DNA from 4 places in the Streptomyces sp. NPDC006529 genome. Region 2 is predicted to be linked to each of the others. Evidence: riboswitches for the same ligand, from Rfam matches in the RefSeq annotation. Region 2 holds a riboswitch; each other region holds the start of a gene.

What was found. Region 2 has a riboswitch for cyclic di-AMP ahead of ABZY31_RS05815 (LysM peptidoglycan-binding domain-containing M23 family metallopeptidase). Riboswitches for the same ligand answer to the same signal wherever they lie in the genome.
Region 1: linked by a shared signal. The riboswitch ahead of ABZY31_RS20785 (LysM peptidoglycan-binding domain-containing protein) and the one ahead of ABZY31_RS05815 (LysM peptidoglycan-binding domain-containing M23 family metallopeptidase) in region 2 are both predicted to bind cyclic di-AMP.
Region 3: linked by a shared signal. The riboswitch ahead of ABZY31_RS15415 (transglycosylase family protein) and the one ahead of ABZY31_RS05815 (LysM peptidoglycan-binding domain-containing M23 family metallopeptidase) in region 2 are both predicted to bind cyclic di-AMP.
Region 4: linked by a shared signal. The riboswitch ahead of ABZY31_RS08500 (M23 family metallopeptidase) and the one ahead of ABZY31_RS05815 (LysM peptidoglycan-binding domain-containing M23 family metallopeptidase) in region 2 are both predicted to bind cyclic di-AMP.

What each region holds. Positions count from the first base shown of each region.
Region 1 covers NZ_JBEXPB010000030.1:11,084-16,437, reverse strand. The annotation lists gene ABZY31_RS20795 (alpha/beta fold hydrolase) at 1-649, opposite strand, end outside; gene ABZY31_RS20790 (S-(hydroxymethyl)mycothiol dehydrogenase) at 850-1,935, opposite strand; cyclic di-AMP (ydaO/yuaA leader) riboswitch at 2,391-2,636, shown strand; gene ABZY31_RS20785 (LysM peptidoglycan-binding domain-containing protein) at 2,641-3,423, shown strand; gene ABZY31_RS20780 (glycoside hydrolase family 20 protein) at 3,473-5,116, opposite strand; gene ABZY31_RS20775 (MFS transporter) at 5,159-5,354, opposite strand, start outside.
Region 2 covers NZ_JBEXPB010000004.1:206,483-211,836, forward strand. The annotation lists gene ABZY31_RS05805 (aspartate aminotransferase family protein) at 1-721, shown strand, start outside; gene ABZY31_RS05810 (tyrosine-protein phosphatase) at 771-1,577, opposite strand; cyclic di-AMP (ydaO/yuaA leader) riboswitch at 1,854-2,075, shown strand; gene ABZY31_RS05815 (LysM peptidoglycan-binding domain-containing M23 family metallopeptidase) at 2,080-3,096, shown strand; gene ABZY31_RS05820 (SGNH/GDSL hydrolase family protein) at 3,264-4,073, shown strand; gene ABZY31_RS05825 (MBL fold metallo-hydrolase) at 4,189-5,354, shown strand, end outside.
Region 3 covers NZ_JBEXPB010000018.1:19,522-24,875, forward strand. The annotation lists gene ABZY31_RS15405 (cytochrome P450) at 1-701, shown strand, start outside; gene ABZY31_RS15410 (transglycosylase family protein) at 796-1,839, shown strand; cyclic di-AMP (ydaO/yuaA leader) riboswitch at 2,115-2,287, shown strand; gene ABZY31_RS15415 (transglycosylase family protein) at 2,290-2,997, shown strand; gene eno (phosphopyruvate hydratase) at 3,257-4,543, shown strand; gene ABZY31_RS15425 (septum formation initiator family protein) at 4,661-5,143, shown strand; gene ABZY31_RS15430 (DUF501 domain-containing protein) at 5,185-5,354, shown strand, end outside.
Region 4 covers NZ_JBEXPB010000007.1:139,052-144,405, forward strand. The annotation lists gene ABZY31_RS08490 (pitrilysin family protein) at 1-295, shown strand, start outside; gene ABZY31_RS08495 (pitrilysin family protein) at 316-1,683, shown strand; cyclic di-AMP (ydaO/yuaA leader) riboswitch at 1,890-2,045, shown strand; gene ABZY31_RS08500 (M23 family metallopeptidase) at 2,058-2,861, shown strand; gene ABZY31_RS08505 (GntR family transcriptional regulator) at 3,030-3,695, shown strand; gene ABZY31_RS08510 (HPr family phosphocarrier protein) at 3,901-4,182, opposite strand; gene ABZY31_RS08515 (GNAT family N-acetyltransferase) at 4,405-5,354, shown strand, end outside.

The sequences.
Region 1 (5,354 bases), on a different contig from region 2:
GGTGGGCGGCGATGGCGCGGGCGCGTTCGACGTCCATCGGGTAACGGGCGTAGTGCGCCAGGTTCTTGCGCTCGACGCGCGGGACCGCCGTGGCATAGACCTCGTCGGCGGTGGCGTCGAGGGACGGCAGGCCGCCGGTGATCAGCGCGGCGCTGAGCCCCTCGGGCGCGGCGCCGAGGTAGTGGGTGACGCAGAACCCGCCGAAGCTCTGGCCGAGTACGGTCCAGGGTGCGCCGCCGGTGAGGGCGGGGCGGATGGCTTCGCAGTCGCGGACGATCGCGTCGGCGCGGAAGTGGGCGAGGTAGTCGGCCTGTTCGGCGGGGCCGCCGCGCAGCGGGAGGGTCTGGCGGTTCGCGGGGGTGGAACGGCCGGTGCCGCGCTGGTCCAGGAGGAGGACGCGGAACTCGGTCAGGGCCCGGTCCAGCCAGGCCTGGCGGCCGGTGAAGCGGCGGGCACCGAAGCCGGGGCCGCCCTCCAGGTAGAGCAGCCAGGGCAGCGTGGCCGGGTCCTTGCCCGTCGCCACGGCCTCGCGGGCGTACAGCTCGATGCGCTCGCCGTCCGGGCGGTCGTGGTCCAGCGGGACCGTGAAGCGGTGGTCGGTCAGGACTACGCCGGGCTGGCGGTAGCTGGGGCTGTGGCTGTGGGTCACGGACGATCCAAGGGTCGGGTGCGGTGGGTTCCGGTGCGGTGGGTTCCGGTGCGGGCCGTGCGGGCCCGGTGCTGCCTCCGGCGGCGCCTCAAACGCCGGCGGGGCTGACATCGCGGCGCCGTGGTCCGTCGGCGGGGCTGATGTGGCGCGCCTTGGGCCGACGGCGGGCCCCGGGCCGGGGGGTGGCCCGGGGCTTGTGGTCAGAAGAGGACGACCGAGCGGAGGACTTCGCCGCGTTCCATGCGGGCGAAGGCTTCCTCCACGTCGTCGAGCGCGATGGTCTCGGAGACGAACGCGTCGAGGTCGAGGCGGCCCTGGAGGTAGAGGTCGATCAACAGCGGGAAGTCCCGCTCGGGCAGGCAGTCCCCGTACCAGGAGGACTTGAGGGCGCCGCCGCGGCCGAAGACGTCGAGCAGCGGGAGTTCGAGGGCCATCTCCGGGGTGGGGACGCCGACCAGCACCACGGTGCCGGCCAGGTCGCGGGCGTAGAACGCCTGCCGGTAGGTCTCGGGGCGGCCGACGGCGTCGATGACCACGTCCGCTCCGTTGCCGCCGGTCAGCGCCTGGACCGCCTTGACCACGTCCTCGGTACGGCCGTTGACGGTGTGGGTGGCGCCCAGCCCCCTGGCCTGTTCCAGCTTGCGGTCGTCCAGGTCCACCGCGATGATCCGGCCCGCACCGGCGAGCCGGGCCCCGGCGACGGCCGCGTTGCCCACGCCGCCGCAGCCGATGACGGCCACCGAGTCGCCGCGGCCGACGTTCCCGGTGTTGAGGGCCGCGCCGAGGCCCGCCATCACCCCGCAGCCCAGCAGTCCGGCGGCGGCGGCCGAGGCCGCCGGGTCCACCTTGGTGCACTGGCCGGCGGCGACCAGGGTCTTCTCGGCGAAGGCTCCGATGCCCAGCGCCGGGGAGAGCGGAGTGCCGTCCTCCAGGGTCATGGACTGGGTGGCGTTGTGGGTGTCGAAGCAGTACCAGGGGCGCCCGCGCTTGCAGGCGCGGCAGCGGCCGCACACGGCGCGCCAGTTGAGGATCACGAAGTCGCCAGGGGCGACGCCGGTGACATCGGGGCCGACGGCCTCCACCACTCCGGCGGCCTCGTGGCCGAGGAGGAAGGGGAAGGCGTCGTTGATGCCGCCCTCCCGGTAGTGCAGGTCGGTGTGGCAGACCCCGCAGGCCTGGACCTGGACGAGCGCCTCGCCCGGCCCCGGGTCGGGCACGAGGATCGTTGTCGTCTCCACCGGCGCGCCCTTGCTCCGTGCGATGACCCCTCGTACGCGATGCGTCACGTCATACCCCGCTCTCCTGTGATCCGTCCCGTGCTGCGAACGTACACGGCGGGAGCCTCCCGTCGGGGCCACCGGCACACTTCGGGCGGCCGACGGCGCCCCGGAACCGCACGCCGGGGTCCCGCGGACGCCGGAAGCGCCGCCCGGGTGCGCGGAACTGCCGGAGGCGGCGCGGCCGGTGGAGGTGCGAGAAACACCTTTAGAGGCAGCTAGGGGTGATTTGCCCTTGAATGCGGAACGGGCGCTCCGGCGGTGATGTGAGTCACGCGGAACAGGCCGGACCGCCGCCACCCATAAAAGATCCGGAAGTCTCAATTCCGGGCCCAGCAATGAAATTCGGGATCCATGACCCGTACGGGTGTGACGCATTCCGCGGACCGGTACCGATAAGACGATCACCACGCGGAATTCGCCCCTTGTTCCCGCCCTCCCTCTTCGTTTACGGTCACCGCAATCCAGGTGGAACGCCGAATCCTGCCGCCACCCGGAAACCCATCCCACTTCACGTACGGCAGGAGCGGGGGAACCAGGTAGGCCGCCGGTCCGGATCATGAATCCGGACCGGCTCGGGGTGAAGTCGCACCACCGGCACGCACGCCTTCGTCATGCCCGAGGCATGTCCGGAACACGCGTGCCGCGGTGCGGCCGGACAGCTCCCGTCCGAACCCGACAGCTCACCTCGCAGGCGACGGAGAGGAATGCGCCATGTCCGCATCGGGCAAGCACCGCCGTCCCAAGAACAGCCGGGTGGCCCGTCTGGTCGCCGTCGCGGGCACCGGCGGTTTCGCCCTCGCCCTCCCGCTGATCAGCGCCTCCGGGGCGGAGGCCGCTCAGCCGGCCGCGGCCGCCAAGGCGCCCACCGCTTCCACGGCCGCGACGAAGGCCGCCGCGCCCACGGTCTATTCCGTGGTGCCCGGCGACACCCTTTCCAAGATCGCGCAAACGCATTCCGTGAGCGGCGGCTGGAAGAAGCTGTACGCGGACAACCGCTCGGTGATCGGCAGCGACCCGTCCGTCATCCGCCCGGGAACCAAGCTGACGATCGGCGGGGCCGCAAAGGCGAGTTCGGGATCGGCCAAGGCCACCGCCACGACCCTGGTCGCCAAGCGCAATACCACGGCCGCGCCCGCCCGCGCCGACCGTTCCGCACGGCCCACCACCCTGTACGCCAACAACCTCGACGGGTGGATCCGCCAGTCGCTGGAGATCATGGCCCAGCACGGAATTCCCGGAACCTACGACGGAATTCACCGCAACGTGCTGCGCGAGTCCTCGGGCAACCCGCTCGCCATCAACAACTGGGACTCCAACGCGGCCGCGGGCATTCCCTCGAAGGGCCTCCTCCAGGTCATCGACCCCACCTTCAGGGCCTACCACGTGCCCGGCACGTCGTCCGACTCCTACGACCCGGTCGCGAACATCACCGCCGCCTGCAACTACGCGGCCGCCCGCTACGGTTCGATCGACAACGTCAACGGCGCCTACTGAGCGGACCCCGGGCGGAGCACGCCGCGCGGGCCGGTCCCGGGATCCCGCTTCACCTCAGGCGGTCGGCCAGCGCGGTGAACTGACTCCACGTCGGCCCGGGCGGCCGCGGGTCCCAGACCTTCTGGGCGAGGGCGGCCAGCGGCAGCCGGATCCCGGCGGCGACCTGCGCCTGGGTCTGCGATCCGGCCAGGTCGCACCAGACGGCGAGCCGGGCGCCCAGGATCCGGTCGGCGTAGCGGGCGGGCACGGCCTCGGTGCCGCGCAGCACGAGCGGGGTCCACTGTTCGTAGATCCGCCGGCCGGTCGGGTAGGTGAAGTCGTTGGGCTCGCCGAGGACGTAGTACAGGTACTCGTCGTTGAGGTTGACCACGGGCCGGCCCTCGCGCAGGTACTCCAGGGGCGGGCGGGCGCCGATCTCCTTGCCCGTCCAGTACTCCACCTCGACGTCCCGCGCGGCGGTGGCCGCGCCCCCGGTGAAGAAGCCGTCGTTCCACGCCTTGGGCTGCCGGCCGGCGGCGCGGACCACGGCCGCGCGGTCGTTCAGCCAGCCGGTGGCCAGGTCGAAGACGCGCGCCCCGGCGCCGTACCGATTCCGGGCGGCCGCCGCGAGCTGCGGGAAGGAGGCCTGCGGGTCCTTGACGACCAGCGCCTGGTACTCGTCGGCGCCGACGTGCCAGCGCGCGCCGGGGAAGAGCGGCAGGTATTCGCGCAGCAGTTCGTCGACGAGCCGCGCGGACGCCGGGTCGGAGATGTCCACGGCGCCCTTGACGGCCCGCCCGGCCGCGTCGCGCAGCTGGAGGGCGGGGTGGGCGCGCAGGACGGCGCCCAGGTGTCCGGGCGAGTCGATCTCGGGGACGACCTCGATGTGCAGGCTCCGGGCGAGGGCCACGATGGCGCGCACCTCGGCCTGGCTGAGGTGCGGGTCGGAGACGATCTCGGGGTGGCTGACGGAAGCGATGCGGAAGGCCTGGTCGTCGGAGAAGTGCAGGCCCAGCTGGTTGAGCTTGAGGTCGGCCATCTCGCGCAGCCGGTCCTCGATCCACGGCGCGGTGAAGTTCTTGCGGGCTATGTCGAGGTTCAGGCCGCGCTGCGGGCGGTCCGGCGCGTCCTTGACCGTTCCCTCGCCGATGGATCCGGCGCCGCGGACGGCCTGTTCGAGGGTGCGCGTGCCGTAGAAGACCCCGGCGTCGTCGGGCCCGGTGATGCGGACGCCGCCGCCCCGCACCGTGAGGGTGTAGGACTCCGGGGCGGCCTTGGCGCCGCTCGCGGGGGCCTTGTCGAGAGCGAGTTCCACGTCGCCGGGCCGGAGCGGGCCGCCGTCCTCGGCGTAGCCCAGCTCCAGGTCGCGGGCGAGCATCTTCCCCTCGTCGCCGAGGGCGGCCGCGTCGGCGCGGGCGACGACGACCCGTGCCTGCGGGGCGGGCTTCCAGCCGGGGCCGCGCGCCGCTTCGAAGGTGCGGACGGCCGGGATCGTCCGCGGCGCGGTGGACAGGGGGTAGCTGCGGCTCGGTGAGGGGGCGCGGGCGCTGGACGCCGACGGGTCGGGGCTGCCCGGGACGGCCGGTGAGCTGGCGGCCGCGGGGCCGTCCGTACGGCCGCTCGCGGGGGCCGACGTACAGCCTCCGGCCGCGAGCGTGGCCGCCGCGACGGCCACGGCCGTCGCGGCGGTGCGTATCTTCCCGGTTCGCCCCATGGTCACCTCACATCCCCCACCAAGCTCCCACCGGGCGGCGCACTACGCGACTCGGAGCGGTGCTTCCTCGCGCTCGCCGGCGGCGCCGCCCGCCGCGACCAGCCGGCCGGCCCGGGCGGTGCGCCGCTCCAGGGCGCCGGAGACGAGGGCGAGGACCAGCGCGGAGGCGGCGAGGGCGGCGCCGACCCAGTTGGGGGCGGTCCAGCCCAGGCCGCCCGCGATGACGAGCCCGCCGAGC
Region 2 (5,354 bases):
GCAGGAGCTGCTGCACCGGCACAAGGCCCTGCTGATCGCGGACGAGGTGCAGACCGGCCTCGGCCGGACCGGGGAGTTCTACGCCTACCAGCACGAGGCCGGGGTGGAACCGGACCTGGTGTGCGTCGCCAAGGCCCTGTCGGGCGGCTACGTACCCGTCGGCGCGACCCTGGGCAAGGACTGGATCTTCAAGAAGGTGTACTCGTCCATGGACCGGGTCCTCGTGCACTCGGCCAGCTTCGGCTCCAATGCCCAGGCCATGGCCGCCGGGCTCGCGGTGCTGTCCGTCATGGAGAACGAGTCGGTCGTGGCCAACGCCCGTGCCATGGGCGATCTGCTGCGCGGCCGGCTCGCGGCGATGGTGGACGAGTACGAACTGCTGCACGAGGTGCGCGGCCGGGGGCTGATGATCGGCATCGAGTTCGGCCGCCCGTCCTCGCTCGGCCTGCGCAGCCGGTGGACCATGCTCCAGGCCGCGCGCAAGGGGCTCTTCGCGCAGATGGTCGTCGTACCGCTGCTCCAGAAGCACCGGATCCTCACCCAGGTTTCCGGTGACCACCTGGAAGTGATCAAGCTCATTCCGCCGCTGATCGTGGACGAGGCGGACGTGGACCGCTTCGTGGGCGCCTTCCGGGACGTCATGGACGACGCCCACGGCGGGGGCGGGCTGATGTGGGACTTCGGCAGGACCCTGGTCAAGCAGGCCGTCGCGAACCGCTGACCCGCGGGGCGGCCCGCCGGTCGGCCGCCCGGCGGGCCGCCCGGCGCCGTCACTCCAGGAGGCGGTCGCGCAGCTCGTCGAGGGTCTCGGGCGCGAGCCCGAGGCCCTCGGCGAGGTAGCGGTCGGTGCTGCCCCAGATCTCCTCCAGGGTCTCGAAGGCCGCGTGCAGGTACTCGGCGCGCGCGTCGAAGAGCGGGGCGAGCAGCTCCATCACCTCGGGGGAGCGGGCCTCGGGGGTCCCGCCGCTGCGGCGCACCTTGTAGCGGCGGTGCGGAGCGTTCGACTCCAGGTAGTCCGCCACGATCGCCTCGCGCTCCACGCCGAGCGCGAGCAGCGTGACGGCGATCGAGAGACCGGCCCGGTCCTTGCCGGCCGCGCAGTGCATCAGGACCGGCACCTCGTTCCGGGCGAGCGCCTGCACGACCCGGCGGTGCTCGGCGGTGCGGGTCGTCACGATCTCCCTGTAGGAGGCGGCCATCCGCCGGGCGGCCTTGCCGTCGCCGAGGGCCTCCCGCAGCTGGCCGAGATCGCCGTCGCGGACCATCCGCCAGAACTCCGTGCCGTCCGCCGGGTCGGAGAGCGGGAGGTTGACGTTGCGCACGCCCGGCAGCTCGACGTCCGGGCCCTCCAGGGCGTGGTCGGCGGCGTTGCGGAAGTCGAAGACGGTGTGGAGACCCAGCGACGCGAGGAATTCCGTGTCGGTTTCGGTGGCATGCGCCAGATGTCCGCTTCGATAGACCTGTCCCGATCTGACCCTCCGTCCGTCGGTGGCCGGGAGGCCGCCCACGTCACGGAAGTTGCGCACTCCGGTCAGTTCCGGCTCCGTGGACGGGGCCTGGGGTATCTGCTGGGTCACGAAGACTCCTCCGTATCGTCGCGGCATGTCCGAATTGCGCTGGTTGAACGCAACTTGCCATAAGGGACCGGGAGATCGGGCCCGTCCCCGTGAGCAGGATCATACGGTGACCGTGAGTGTGTGATCGCTAAAGCCGAATTGCCTTGTGCGCAAGGGTGTTGCCGCAGCGGATTCCACGGAGGGTGACCGGAATTCCGGCGGTCCCTCACCCGCGCCATTACCCAAGGGAATTCGCGGCTTGTTCCACGGGACCGGAGCCAATACCTTCACCTCCACCCGGATGGACCGCCTAATCCTGCCACCGTCCGGCACCGCACCCGACGATCCACGCGCCCGGCAGGAGCGGGGGAACCAGGTAAGCCGCCGTTTCCGAAACCGATCTTCTCGATGTTCTCGAATGGATCTCCTCCGGACGGCTCGGGGTGAAGCCGTAGACCTACGGCCGGACATCTCCAGTCCGAACCCGACAGCTCACCTCGCAGGCGACGGAGAGGAATTCACCATGCCCGCAAAGGGAAAGCACCGCCGTCCGAAGTCCGCCGCGTTGACCCGCGGTCTCGTCGTCGCGGGCACCGGAAGCGCGGCGCTCGCGCTGCCGCTGCTGGGCGCCGCCGGCGCGCAGGCCGCCCCGCAGGCCACGGCTCCCGCCACCGCCGCGCTGCCGGCCCAGGCCCTCCCGGCCCAGGCTCCGGCGGCGCTCCGGGCCGCGGCCGCCGCGCCCGCGGCCTCCTCGGTGTACACCGTGGTGTCCGGCGACTGCCTCTCGGAGATCGCCGCGGAGCGGCACCTGAGCGGTGGCTGGCAGCGCCTCTACGCGGACAACCGCGAGGCCGTCGGCTCCGACCCCTCGCTGATCCACCCGGGGCTGAAGCTCGCGCTCGGCGGACCGGGCGAACAGGCTCCGGCGCCCGCCGCGCAAAGCGCCGAGGAACCCGCGCCGGTGGCGGACGCGGACGCGGACGCGGACGCGGACGCGGACGCGGGCCAGGACGAGGGCGCCGCCGCCGCGGAGGCCCCGGCCGCCCCGGCCGACGAGGGTGCGTCGCAGAAGGGGACGAGTGCTCGGGGCGGCACCTCCGCCGGCACGGGCTCGGGCAGCGGTACCGCCTCGGCCTCCGGCTTCGTCGCCCCGGTCTCCGCCTCCATCACCACCCAGTACCGGGCGAGCGGCAGCATGTGGTCCAGCGGTTACCACACCGGCGTCGACTTCGCCGTGGGCACCGGCACCACCGTCCGCGCGGTCGGCGCGGGCACCGTGGTCTCCGCCGGCTGGGGCGGCGCGTACGGCAACGAGGTCGTCATCCGGCACGCGGACGGCCGCTACTCGCAGTACGGCCACCTGTCCCAGCTCTCGGTCTCGGTCGGCCAGAGCGTGACCGCGGGCCAGAGCATCGGCCTCTCCGGTTCAACCGGCAACGTCACCGGCCCGCACCTGCACTTCGAGATCCGCACCGGGTCCGGCTACGGCACGGACATCGACCCGCTGGGCTACCTGCGCTCGAAGGGCGTGAACGTCTGACGCCACCGCCGCGTCGGTGTCCCCGCCTCCCTTGAAAGACCTGACGGACTCCTCACTTATTCCTTACCCGCCGGGTGGTAAAGATCACGGTCCGTCAAGGGGTGGCTACGGTCGCGTAGGTCACCGCCCGGGGTGGAGTATGAGCTCTCGTGGCAGCGACGACAGCGATGACGACGAAGACGACGGCACGGACGACGGAAATCAAGACGGCACTGCCGGGCATCGGCTCGTACGCGGCGATCGGGGACAGTTTCACCGAGGGTGTGGGCGACCCGGGGCCGGGGGGCCTGTGCGTGGGCTGGGCCGACCGGCTCGCCGTGCTCCTCGCGGACCAGCGCGAGGAGCACGACTTCCGGTACGCCAACCTCGCTGTGCGGGGGAAGCTCCTGGACCAGATCGTGGCCGACCAGGTGCCGCGGGCCAAGGAACTGGCGCCCGACCTGGTCAGCTTCTGCGCCGGGGGCAATGACATCATCCGGCCGGGGAGCGACCCCGACGACGTGGCGGAGCGGTTCGAGGCGGCCCTCGCCGACCTCGTCGGGTCAGTCGGCATGGTGATGATCACCACCGGTTTCGACACCCGCGGGGTGCCGGTGCTCAGGCACATCCGGGGCAAGGTGGCGACGTACTCGGCGCACGTCCGGTCCATCGCCGACCGGTACGGATGCCCGGTGCTCGATCTCTGGTCGCTGAAGTCCGTGCAGGACAGGCGGGCTTGGGACCACGACCGGCTCCACCTCTCGCCCGAGGGGCACACCCGGGTCGCGCTGCGCGCCGCGCAGGTGCTCGGCCTGGAGGTGCCCGCGGACCCGGACCAGCCGTGGCCCCCGCAGCAGCCGCGCGGCTCGGCCGAGGTGACCCGCGACAACATCCAGTGGGCACGGGAGCACCTCGTGCCGTGGATCGGCAGGCGATTGCGCGGGGAGTCCTCGGGGGACCGCATGGGGGCCAAGCGCCCGGACCTGCTGCCGCTGTAGGGGCCGGCCGTCGCGGGCGGGGCGGGGAGGCGCGCGGAATCCTTCGGGGGCAGTGTGCGTTGGGAGGGTGGTAGAACGTACGACCAGCCCTGCCCACTTCCCCTCTGGAGGCGCCTTGACCGGCTCCGACCCCGGCTCCCGTTCCTTGCGTCCACGGCTTCGCGCCCTGCGGCCCGAAGCCTTCGGCGCGGATCCGTCCGGCGCGCGGCTGGAGCGGATCCTGCGCTCGCCGAACTTCGCCGACGGCGTCTTTCAGAACCCGGTCGGTGCCCGGACCAGGCCTTCCGGCTCGATGGTGGAGTTCGCCAAGATCTATTTCCACAAGGAGCAGCGGGTCCGGCGCAACCCGGGCGCGCCCGTCCCGGTGCACCCGACGACCCTGGCCGATCTGGCGAAGCCGCCGGTCAGCGGCCTGCGGCTGACCTGGATGGGGCACTCCAGCGTGCTCGCGGAGATCGACGGACGCCGGGTGCTCTTCGATCCGGTGTGGGGAGAGCGGTGCTCTCCCTTCCCGTTCGCCGGACCCCGCCGACTGCACCCCGTACCGGTGCCGCTGGCCGCGCTGGGGCCGGTCGACGTCGTGGTGATCTCGCACGACCACTACGACCACCTCGACCTGCCGACGATCAAGGCTCTGGCCGCCACGGACACGGTCTTCGCGGTCCCGCTCGGCGTCGGCGCGCACCTGGAGCACTGGGGCGTGTCGGCCGACCGGCTGCGCGAGCTGGACTGGAACGAGACCACCAAGGTCGCCGGACTCTCGCTGACCGCGACCCCGGCCCGGCACTTCTGCGGGCGCGGCCTGCGCAACCAGCAGTACACCCTGTGGGCGTCGTGGGTCGTCGCGGGCGACGAGCACCGGATCTTCCACAGCGGTGACACGGGCTACTTCCCCGGCTTCAAGGAGATCGGCGCCGCGCACGGCCCCTTCGACGCGACGATGATCCAGATCGGCGCGTACTCGGAGTACTGGCCGGACATCCACATGACCCCGGAGGAGGGCATGACCGCCCACCTCGACCTCCAGGGCGGCGCCCCGCACGGCACGATGCTGCCGATCCACTGGGGCACCTTCAACCTGGCCCCGCACCCGTGGGAGGAGCCGGGCGAAGGGACCCTGTCGGCCGCCGGACGGGTGGGCGCGGCCATCGCGCTGCCGGTGCCGGGCCGCCCCTTCGAGCCGGGAGCGGCGGACGCCCCGGCCGAGCCGTGGTGGCGCCCGTTCGTGGCGGCCCCCGTCCCCGGCGCCGCGACCGGGCCGGGCTCCGCCGCCCGGCCCGC
Region 3 (5,354 bases), on a different contig from region 2:
AGCTGATCCACCGCAAGCGCGACGACCTCGGCGACGACCTCATCTCGGACCTGATCCGGGCGAGCGACCACGGCGACCACCTGACGGAGGCCGAGGCCACCGCCATGTGCTTCGTGCTCCTCTTCGCGGGTTTCGAGACCACCATCAACCTGATCGGCAACGGCACCTACGCGCTGCTCCGGAACCCCCGCCAGCGCGCGCTCCTCCAGGAGTCGCTGACGGCCGGTGCGCCGGAGCTGCTGGCGACCGGGATCGAGGAACTGCTCCGGTACGACGGTCCCGTGGAGCTGGCGACCTGGCGCTACGCGACCGAGCCGCTGGCCATCGGCGGCCAGGACGTCCCGGCGGGCGATCCGGTGCTCGTCGTCCTCGCGGCGGCCGACCGGGACCCGGCGCGCTTCGACGCGCCGGACGCTCTGGACCTCGCGCGGAGCGACAACCAGCACCTCGGATACGGGCACGGCATCCACTACTGCCTGGGCGCCCCGCTGGCCCGGCTGGAGGGTCAGACGGCGCTCGCGAGTTTGCTGACGCGTCTGCCCGATCTGGAACTGGCCATTCCTCCCGAGGAGCTGCGGTGGCGGGGCGGACTGATCATGCGTGGCCTGCGCACGCTTCCGGTCCGCTTCACAACCCCAAACGTTGCGGATGCGGAAGGGGCGGCGCCGGGGCCCTTGGCTGACGAAGAGTCAACTCTGTGACCTCGACGTGATCTGCGCATCATCGACTTGTGACAAGCGTTCGAACCCGGCTAGGTTCGCGTCGCCCCCGCCGCCACGCGAAAGGTCCACCCTCATGCGTTCCGGGAACGGCCGCCACAGACGCCCCCGTCAGGTCCCCGCCCTCGTCGTCACCGCCGGAGTCGCCGGCTCCGCGCTCGCTCTGCCGCTGTTCGCCGCCTCCGGCGCGAACGCGGCCGAGACCACCACCTGGGACAGGGTGGCCGAGTGTGAGAGCGGCGGAACCTGGAGCGCCGATTTCGGCAGCGGGTCGTACGGCGGACTCCAGTTCACGCTGGAACAGTGGAAGAGCGCGGGCGGGCTGGAGTTCGCCGCGCGGCCCGACCTCGCCAGCCGCTCGCAGCAGATAGCCATCGCCGAGCGGGTCCTCGCCTCGCAGGGACCGCAGGCCTGGCCGCTGTGCGGGGAGTCCTCCGGGCTCACCCGGGGCGGCCCCGCGCCCACCGTCGACCCGGGCCGCGCAGGTTCCGGTTCCGTCGCGCCGAGCCCGCTGCGCCCCGAAGGAACCCCGGCCTCCGGCACGGGTCCGCTCGCCGGAGCGCCCGCGCCCGCCTCGACGCCGGCCTCCACCGGGCACATCCCCGGAGCCACCACCCCGTCCGGGGCCAGCGCCTCGCCCGGCGCGCTGCCGGCGGTCCCCGAGACCCCGCTGACCTCCGGACTGCCCGTCATGCCACCCCCGGCGCCCGAGACCGGTGGCCCCGCCACCCCGACCGGGCCCACCGGAACGCCCGTGGCGCCCGTAACCGGTGGCTCCGCGCTCCCGGGCGGTCCGACGGCCTCCCCGTCGAACCCCGCGGCCCCGGTGGCCCCGACGGGCCCGGCCGCCACGCCCGGCTCCGCGGCCACGCCGCAGGGCGAAACGTCGGCAACCGGTGGAAAGCACCGCGGAACGCCCGCCGCGGAGACGTCCGCGGCCCCTGACGCCCTGTCGGATCCGTCGTACACCGTCAAGGCCGGGGACAACCTGACGGCGATCGCGACCGCCCAGGGGGTCGAGGGTGGCTGGAATGCCCTTTACGAGGCCAATCAGCAGGTCATCGGGCACGACGCCGACCTCATCACCCCGGGGCAGAATCTCGATCTAAGCCAGAAATAGGGGCACTTCGGGCGCGAAGATCGCCTTGTATGTCCCATTCGTGCAAGTGAGACATGCATCTCTTCGGTCCAACTGGCGTGTCCTGGTCGGAGACTGCCGCAAACCCGGCTCTCACCTGCGTAAACACCCGTCCCGGGAGCGCAAGTAGGGCCCGTTTCTCCCCGATGTCCCTCGTTGAACATCGGGGAGAGACCTGTCTACCTTCTGAATCGCTCGCCACCGCGGGCTCCTTCGACCGCATCGCCGAATCCTGCCGGCGGACGGAGGGAACAGTCGTCGCGCAAGCGCCGAAGGCAGGAGCGGGGGAACCAAGGTAAGTGCCGGAACCGGCCGTTGAGAGACGGTCACGGAACCGGCTTGGGGTTAAGCCGCGCACCACGGTGCGCGACCGGGCAACTCATCCGCCCGAACCCGACAGCTCACTTCGCAGGCGTCGGTGAGGAGAAAACCATGCTGCTTTCCGGCAAGGGCAAGCACCGTCGCGCCTCCAAGGCCACCCGTGTCGTCACCCTCGTCGGTGTCGCCGGTGTCGCCGTGGCGGCCCCGCTGATGACCGCGGGCGCCGCGAGCGCCGCGACCACCTCCCAGTGGGACGCCGTCGCCGCGTGCGAGTCCGGCGGCAACTGGTCCATCAACACGGGCAACGGCTACTACGGCGGCGTGCAGTTCTCGTCCTCCACCTGGGCGGCGTACGGCGGCAAGGCCTACGCCCCGCAGGCCAACCAGGCCACCAAGTCGCAGCAGATAGCCATCGCCGAGAAGGTCCTCAAGGGCCAGGGCAAGGGCGCGTGGCCGTCCTGCGGCGTGGGCCTGTCGAACGCGGCCTACAACGGCGGCGCGGCCGAGGCCCCCAAGCAGGCCAAGCCCGAGAAGAAGGCCGAGAAGAAGGCCCAGCCGAAGCAGGAGACCAAGCGCGCCGAGGCGCCGGTCACCCGCTCCGAGCGCGCCGAGACCCCGGCCCCCGTCAAGAAGACCCCGGCCGCCGAGGCCCCCAAGACGGGCAACGGCTCCTACGAGGTCAAGGCCGGCGACACCCTCGGCACCATCGCCCAGGCGAACGCCGTCAAGGGCGGCTGGCAGCACGTGTTCGAGCTGAACAAGGACATCGTGCAGGACGCCGACCTGATCTTCCCGGGTCAGAAGCTGAAGCTCAGCTGAACCCCGCGGTAACGCTCCACGCATGACCACCACCGCCCGGCGCGTATCCCCCCACGCGCCGGGCCGTCGTGTTTCCGCGGGCGGAATCCCGCCTTCAGCCTTGCTCTATGTCCTGTAAGAGGGGTATTCCCACCCTTTTTCGTCCCAGGGAGCGGTTGCTCGGCGGGCCGACCGCCCCGATCCGGTTAGGCTCTAAGCGGCAGGGCCGTCCCACGGCCCGACACGCCACCGCACACCCAGCGCCACATCCCATAAGGAGATGCTCGTGCCGTCCATCGACGTCGTCGTAGCCCGGGAAATCCTGGACTCCCGAGGCAACCCCACGGTCGAGGTCGAGGTTGGCCTCGACGACGGCAGCACCGGCCGTGCTGCTGTTCCGTCCGGCGCCTCCACCGGTGCCTTCGAGGCCGTCGAGCTGCGGGACGGTGACGCCAACCGCTACCTCGGCAAGGGCGTCGAGAAGGCCGTCCTCGCCGTCATCGAGCAGATCGGCCCGGAGCTCGTCGGCTACGACGCCACCGAGCAGCGCCTGATCGACCAGGCCATGTGCGACCTGGACGCCACCGACAACAAGGGCTCGCTGGGCGCCAACGCGATCCTCGGTGTCTCCCTGGCCGTCGCGCACGCCGCGTCCGAGGCCTCGGACCTGCCGCTCTTCCGCTACCTCGGTGGCCCGAACGCGCACCTGCTGCCCGTTCCGATGATGAACATCCTGAACGGCGGGTCGCACGCCGACTCCAACGTGGACATCCAGGAGTTCATGATCGCTCCGATCGGCGCGGAGTCCTTCTCCGAGGCGCTGCGCTGGGGTTCCGAGGTCTACCACACCCTCAAGAAGGTCCTGCACAGCAAGGGCCTCTCCACCGGCCTGGGCGACGAGGGCGGCTTCGCCCCGAACCTGGAGTCCAACCGCGCCGCGCTCGACCTCATCGTCGAGGCCATCAAGCTGGCCGGCTACGTCCCGGGCAAGGACATCGCGCTGGCGCTCGACGCCGCCGCGTCCGAGTTCTACAAGGACGGCAAGTACGAGTACGAGGGCCAGTCCCGCTCGGCCGCCGAGATGACCGAGTACTACGAGGAGCTCTGCGCCGCGTACCCGCTGGTCTCCCTCGAAGACCCGCTGTTCGAGGACGACTGGGCCGGCTGGAAGATCCTCACCGACCGCCTGGGCTCCAAGGTCCAGATCGTCGGCGACGACCTCTTCGTCACCAACCCGGAGCGCCTCGCCCGCGGCATCGAAGAGGGCTCGGCGAACGCCCTGCTCGTCAAGGTGAACCAGATCGGTTCGCTGACCGAGGCCCTGGACGCCGTCGAGATGGCCCAGCGCAACGGCTTCAAGTGCATGATGTCGCACCGCTCCGGCGAGACCGAGGACGTCACCATCGCCGACCTCGCCGTCGCGGTGAACTGCGGTCAGATCAAGAGCGGCGCCCCGGCCCGCTCGGACCGCGTCGCCAAGTACAACCAGCTGCTGCGCATCGAGGAGATCCTCGACGACGCCGCGGTGTACGCGGGCCGCTCCGCCTTCCCGCGCTTCAAGGGCTGACCCTCCTCCGCGGGGTTCATCCCCGCGGGGCCAGGCAGCCTCCGTACGTCCCCGCGCTCGGTCCCGTACCGTGTGCGGGGACGTATTGCTGTGTGCGCTACAGGGGAGGCGGAGTCAATGGCCGGGAACCGGGATCGGTTCTCCACCTTCTCGACCGCGACCAGGCTCAAGCAGCTCGGAGAACGGACCGCGGCCCACGTCTACCGCTCGCAGACGCGCCGTCAGGTCCGCCGCAGCCGGCTGACCGGCCGGGCCGCGTTGCTGGTGCTGGTGCTCTGTACGCTGGTCGTCGCCCTCGCGTACCCGATGCGCCAGTACGTCTCCCAGCGCTCGGAGATCGCCGACCAGCAGCGGAGCGCCGACGGGGCGCGCAAGCGGCTGGACGAGCTGCGCGACGAAAAGGCCCGCTGGCAGGACCCGGCCTACGCGGAGCAGCAGGCGCGCAGGCACCTGCACTACGTGCGGCCGGGGGAGATCGGCTACACGATGGTCGACTCCGAGACCGCGGAGCACCGCCGCACCGGCGCGGCGACGGCCGACCGGCCCTGGTACTCGAACGTCTGGGACGGCGTCGACAAGGCCGACCGCCCCGCCGACTGACGTTCACCGACCGACCACTTACCGAAAGACGCACCCCAGGCATGCAGACGCCCCCGCCCCAGACCGCACGGACCGAGCCGACGGACGCGGACATCGCCGCGTTCGAGCAGCAGCTCGGCCGCCCGCCGCGCGGACTGCGCGCCATCGCGCACCGCTGTCCCTGCGGGCAGCCCGACGTGGTCGAGACCGCCCCGCGCCTGCCCGACGGCAC
Region 4 (5,354 bases), on a different contig from region 2:
CGCGGAGGAGATGGAGCGCGCACAGGCCCAGCTGGAACGCGAATGGCTGGACCGGCTGAGCACGGTGGCCGGCCGCGCCGACGAACTGTGCCGCTTCGCGGTGCTCTTCGGCGACCCGCAGCTGGCGCTCACCGCCGTCGGCCGGGTCCTGGACATCACCGCCGAAGAGGTCCAGGCCGTGGCCGCGTCCCGGCTGCGCCCGGACAACCGCGCCGTGCTCGTCTACGAGCCGCTCGCGGCCGACGACGCCGAGGAAGCCGCCGAGAACGACGAGACCGAAGGGACGGAGCAGTGAGCGACACCGCAGCCGTCACGATGACCTTCCACCCCCGGCCGCAGCCCGGCGAGGCCCGGCCGTGGGCGTTCCCGGCCCCCGAGCGCGGTGCGCTGGACACCGGCCTGACCGTGCTGCGCTGCCACCGGCCCGGGCAGCAGGTGGTGGCCGTCGAGATCAACCTCGCCGCCCCGCTGGACGCCGAACCGGCCGGGCTGGACGGCGTGGCCACGATCATGGCCCGCGCCCTGTCCGAGGGCACCGACAAGCACTCCGCCGAGGAGTTCGCGGCCGAGCTGGAGCGCTGCGGCGCCACCCTCGACGCGCACGCCGACCACCCCGGCATCCGGGTCTCCCTGGAGGTCCCGGCCTCCCGGCTCGCCAAGGCCCTGGGCCTGCTCGCCGAGGCCCTGCGCGCCCCCGCCTTCGCCGACAGCGAGGTGGACCGGCTGGTGCGCAACCGGCTCGACGAGATCCCGCACGAGCTGGCCAACCCGCAGCGCCGGGCCGCCAAGCAGCTCTCCCAGGAGCTGTTCCCGGCCACGCTGCGGATGTCCCGCCCGCGCCAGGGGACCGAGGAGACGGTGGCCCGGATCGACGCCGCGGCCGTACGCGCCTTTTACGAGGCCCACGTGCGCCCCGCCACCTCCACCGCGGTGGTGGTCGGCGACCTGACCGGCATCGACCTGGACGCCGTCCTCGCGGACACCCTGGGCACCTGGACGGGCGGCACGGCCGAGCCGCTCCCCGTACCGCCGATCACCGCGGACGACACGGGCCGCGTGATCATCGTGGACCGGCCGGGGGCGGTGCAGACCCAGCTGCTCATCGGGCGGATCGGTGCGGACCGGCACGACCGCGTCTGGGCGCCCCAGGTGCTCGGCACGTACTGCCTGGGCGGCACCCTCACCTCCCGCCTGGACAAGGTGCTGCGCGAGGAGAAGGGCTACACCTACGGCGTGCGCGCCTTCGGGCAGGTGCTGCGCTCCACCGCGGACGGCACCGGCGCGTCGATGCTCGCCATCAGCGGTTCGGTGGACACCCCCAACACGGGCCCGGCGCTGGAGGACCTCTGGAAGGTGCTGCGCACCCTCGCGGAGGGCGGTCTGACCGACGCGGAGCGGGACGTGGCGGTGCAGAACCTGGTGGGCGTGGCCCCGTTGAAGTTCGAGACGGCCGCGTCCGTCGCGGGGACCCTGGCCGACCAGGTCGAGCAGGGCCTGCCGGACGACTACCAGGCGCGGTTGTACGCGCGGCTGGCCGAGACGGGCACGGTGGAGGCCACCTCCGCCGTCGTCAACGCCTTCCCGGTGGACCGGCTCGTGACGGTGCTCGTCGGTGACGCCTCGCAGATCGAGGCGCCGGTGCGCGCGCTCGGAATCGGTGACGTGCGCGTCGTCGCGAACTGACGGTGAACCGCCCGTGAACTGAGCGGGCGCGGAAGGGGTTTCGGTGGCTTGGCCACCGGAACCCCTTTTGTCCGTTTGGCGGAGAGGTTGCTTCTATGTCACGTGACGTAGCTAACAATGGGGCGCGTGTGTTTGGTGATTACCCGAAGATCCGCCTAGCGTCGGGCGTGCTGTCCGTCAGTTGTGAACGCCGCACTCGCGGCACCGGGCAGCGATCGCCGAGTCCCCGTCAGGCGCGAGCCTGGGGAGCCGGGGACCCACGTCCCTGGGGTGAATCGGGCCATCTCGCAAGAGGGGGCCCGTAGGAGACCTTCCTGCTCCGAACCCGTCAGCTAACCCGGTAGGCGAGAGGGAAGGAAAGGATCAGCCCCTTCATGGCGTTCGGCAGCAGTCGTGCCTCTTCCGGCAAGCACCGTGGTTCCAGCCGTCTGAGCCGGAAGACCGCAGGTGTCGCCGGCATAGCCGCCCTCGCCGCCACCGGCGTCGCGGCCAGCCTCGCAGCCCCGGCCTTCGCCGCGGACAACCACCACTCCACCGCCCCCCAGGGTGACGGCATGAACGCCGTCGTCGTCGCGGACACCCTCGCCGGCGACCTGGAGGCCCAGGCCGACGCGCAGCGCAACGCCGCCGACGCCGCCGCCCTCAAGGCGCAGGCCGAGGCCGAGGCGAAGACGAAGGCCGCCGAGGCCCGCCGCATGGCCGAGGCGAAGGCCAAGGCCGAGCGCGAGGCCAAGGAGCGCGCGGACCGCGAAGAGGAGCGCAAGCGCCTCAACGCCTTCGTGCTGCCGGTCACCGGCTCCTACGTCAGCACCCAGTACGGCGCCGGCGGCAGCGCCTGGTCCTCCGGCAGCCACACCGGCGTCGACTTCCACGCCGCCGAGGGCACCGTCGTCCACGCCGTGGGCGCGGGCGTCGTCGTCGAGGCTGGCGACGGCGGTGCGTACGGCAACAACATCGTCATCAAGCACAACGACGGTACGTACACCCAGTACGGCCACCTCTCGCGGCTGAGCGTCTCCGCCGGCGAGCAGGTCACCGCGGGCCAGCAGATCGGGCTGTCGGGCAACACCGGCAACAGCTTCGGCGCGCACCTGCACTTCGAGGCCCGTACCGGCCCGTCCTACGGCTCGGACATCAACCCGCTGGCCTACCTGCGGTCCAAGGGCGTCGAGATCTGACCCGCCCGCGCACGCGCTGACCGAAGGCCCCGGCTCATCGAGCCGGGGCCTTCGTGTCGTGCGTGCCTTTGTGCCCATTTCCGAAAACCGTCCTCGGAAAAGAGCGCGCGTTGCCATAGAGTCGCGGTAATGGATTCGGCGGCAACGGTATTCAGCGGAGGTCCGGTCTTGCGAATTCCCGCGCACGCGGTTTGTACGGCGATCCGCGACGACATCGTCTCCGGGGTCTTCGGCCCGGGCTCCCGCCTCACCGAGGAGCTGCTCGCCCGGCGCTACGGAGTCTCCCGCGTCCCCGTCCGGGAGGCACTGCGCACCCTGGAGTCCGAGGGCTTCGTCACCACCCGCCGGCACGCGGGCGCCTGCGTCGCCGAGCCGACCGAGCAGGAGGCGGCCGACCTCCTGGAGGTCCGGATGCTGCTGGAGCCCCTCGCGGCGGCCCGGGCCGCCCGCCGGCGCAGCGAGGCGCACCTGAAGGTGCTGCGGGGGCTGGTACGGCTGGGCCAGGAGCGGGCCAGGAGGGGGCAGGGGGAGGATCTGCGATCCCTGGGCGGCTGGTTCCACGAGACGCTCGTGCAGGCCTCGGACAGCCCCGGCCTGATCGCGCTGCTCACGCAGATGCGCCACAAGGTTGCCTGGATGTACGCCGTGGACGCTCCGGTGCGGCCCGTGGAGTCCTGGGCGGAGCACGGCGCGATCGTGGACGCGGTGGCGCGCGGCGACGCGGAGCGGGCGCGGGCGCTGACCGCGGCCCACGCCGACCGCGCGGCCGGAGCGCACCGGCTGCGCGTGAGGACTTCGCAACCTGCCGTAAACATGGCGAGCGGCGGGCTTTAACACGGTCCCGATACAAAGGATTGATTTACCGGGCGGGAATTGTTTTTCCGGCCGCGTGGGTGCGTTCCGGATAAACGAAAAGGTCCGGGGGTGTTACGCGGCTTCGGGCGTTCCCGGGAAATGCGGCGGAGCCGTGGCCCCGGGTGCGGGGCCACGGCTCCGCCGTGGGTGGTGCGTGGGCCGGACCCGGGGGGTCGGCCGGGGGTCAGACGGTCTCGGGAAGCTCTTCGAGACCCTCGGCGACCAGCTTCGCCAGACGGTCCAGCGCGGCGTCCGCGCCCTCGGCGTCGGACGCGAGGACGATCTCCTCGCCGCCCTGGGCGCCCAGGCCCAGGACCGCGAGCATGGACGCGGCGTTGACCGGGTTGCCGTCGGCCTTGGAGATGGTCACCGGGACGCCGGAAGCGGTGGTCGCCCGGACGAAGATCGAGGCGGGACGAGCGTGCAGGCCCTCGGCCCAGCCGACGTTGACGCGGCGCTCTGCCATGGTGATGCCCTTCAGGTTCTTACGGTTGTCTAGACCAGTCTCTCACGGCACTCCGAGTGCTCCGGCCGACCTTCGGCCCCCGTTCACCTGCCGTTCGACCCTCCACAGCTTGCACTGGTTTGCCCCGGCTCGGCTACTGCGCCGCGCGCACGCGGCCCCGCGGGTGCGCCCCCGCCCGGCGCCCGCCCTCCGTCCGCCCAAACCAGGCTCTAGGGTGGCTCCATGACCACCGCGTCGGACCCCTCGTACCCGGCCCACTGGGAAGCGGACGTCGTGCTGCGCGACGGCGGCACCGCCCGGATCCGCCCCATCACGCCCGAGGACGCGGAGCGCCTGGTCAGCTTCTACGAACAGGTCTCGGACGAGTCGAAGTACTACCGGTTCTTCGCCCCCTACCCCCGGCTGTCCGCCAAGGACGTGCACCGCTTCACCCACCACGACTACGTGGACCGGGTCGGCCTCGCGGCCACCGTCGGCGGCGAGTTCATCGCGACCGTCCGCTACGACCGCATCGGCCCCGACGGGCGCCCCGCCTCCGGAGCGGCCGACGAGGCCGAGGTCGCCTTCCTCGTCCAGGACGCCCACCAGGGCCGCGGGGTCGCCTCCGCCCTCCTCGAACACATCGGCGCGGTCGCGCGCGAGCGCGGGATCCGCCGCTTCGCGGCCGAGGTCCTGCCCGCCAACGTCAAGATGATCAAGGTCTTCAAAGAGGTCGGCTACCAGCAGAAGCGCACCTTCGAGGACGGCTCGGTCCACCTCGACCTCGACCTCGAACCCACCGCCGAATCCCTGGCCGTCCAGCGGGCCCGCGAACAGCGCGCCGAGGCCCGCTCCGTCCAGCGGCTGCTCGCCCCCCGCTCGGTCGCCGTGATCGGCGCCAGCCGCAGCGGCACCGGCGTGGGCGCCGCCGCCCTGCGCAACCTCCGCGACAGCGGCTTCGAGGGCGCGCTCCACGCGGTCAACCACGCCGTGACCTCCGAGACCCTGCTCGGCGTACGGGCGTACCGCACGCTCGGCGGCATCGGCGAACCGGTCGACCTCGCCGTGGTGGCGGTCCCCGCCGAGCGGGTCCCCGAGGTGGTCGCGGACTGCGGGAAGCACGGGGTCCAGGGCCTGGTGGTGCTGTCCGCGGGCTACGGCGAGAGCGGGCCGACCGGGCTCGAACGCCAGCG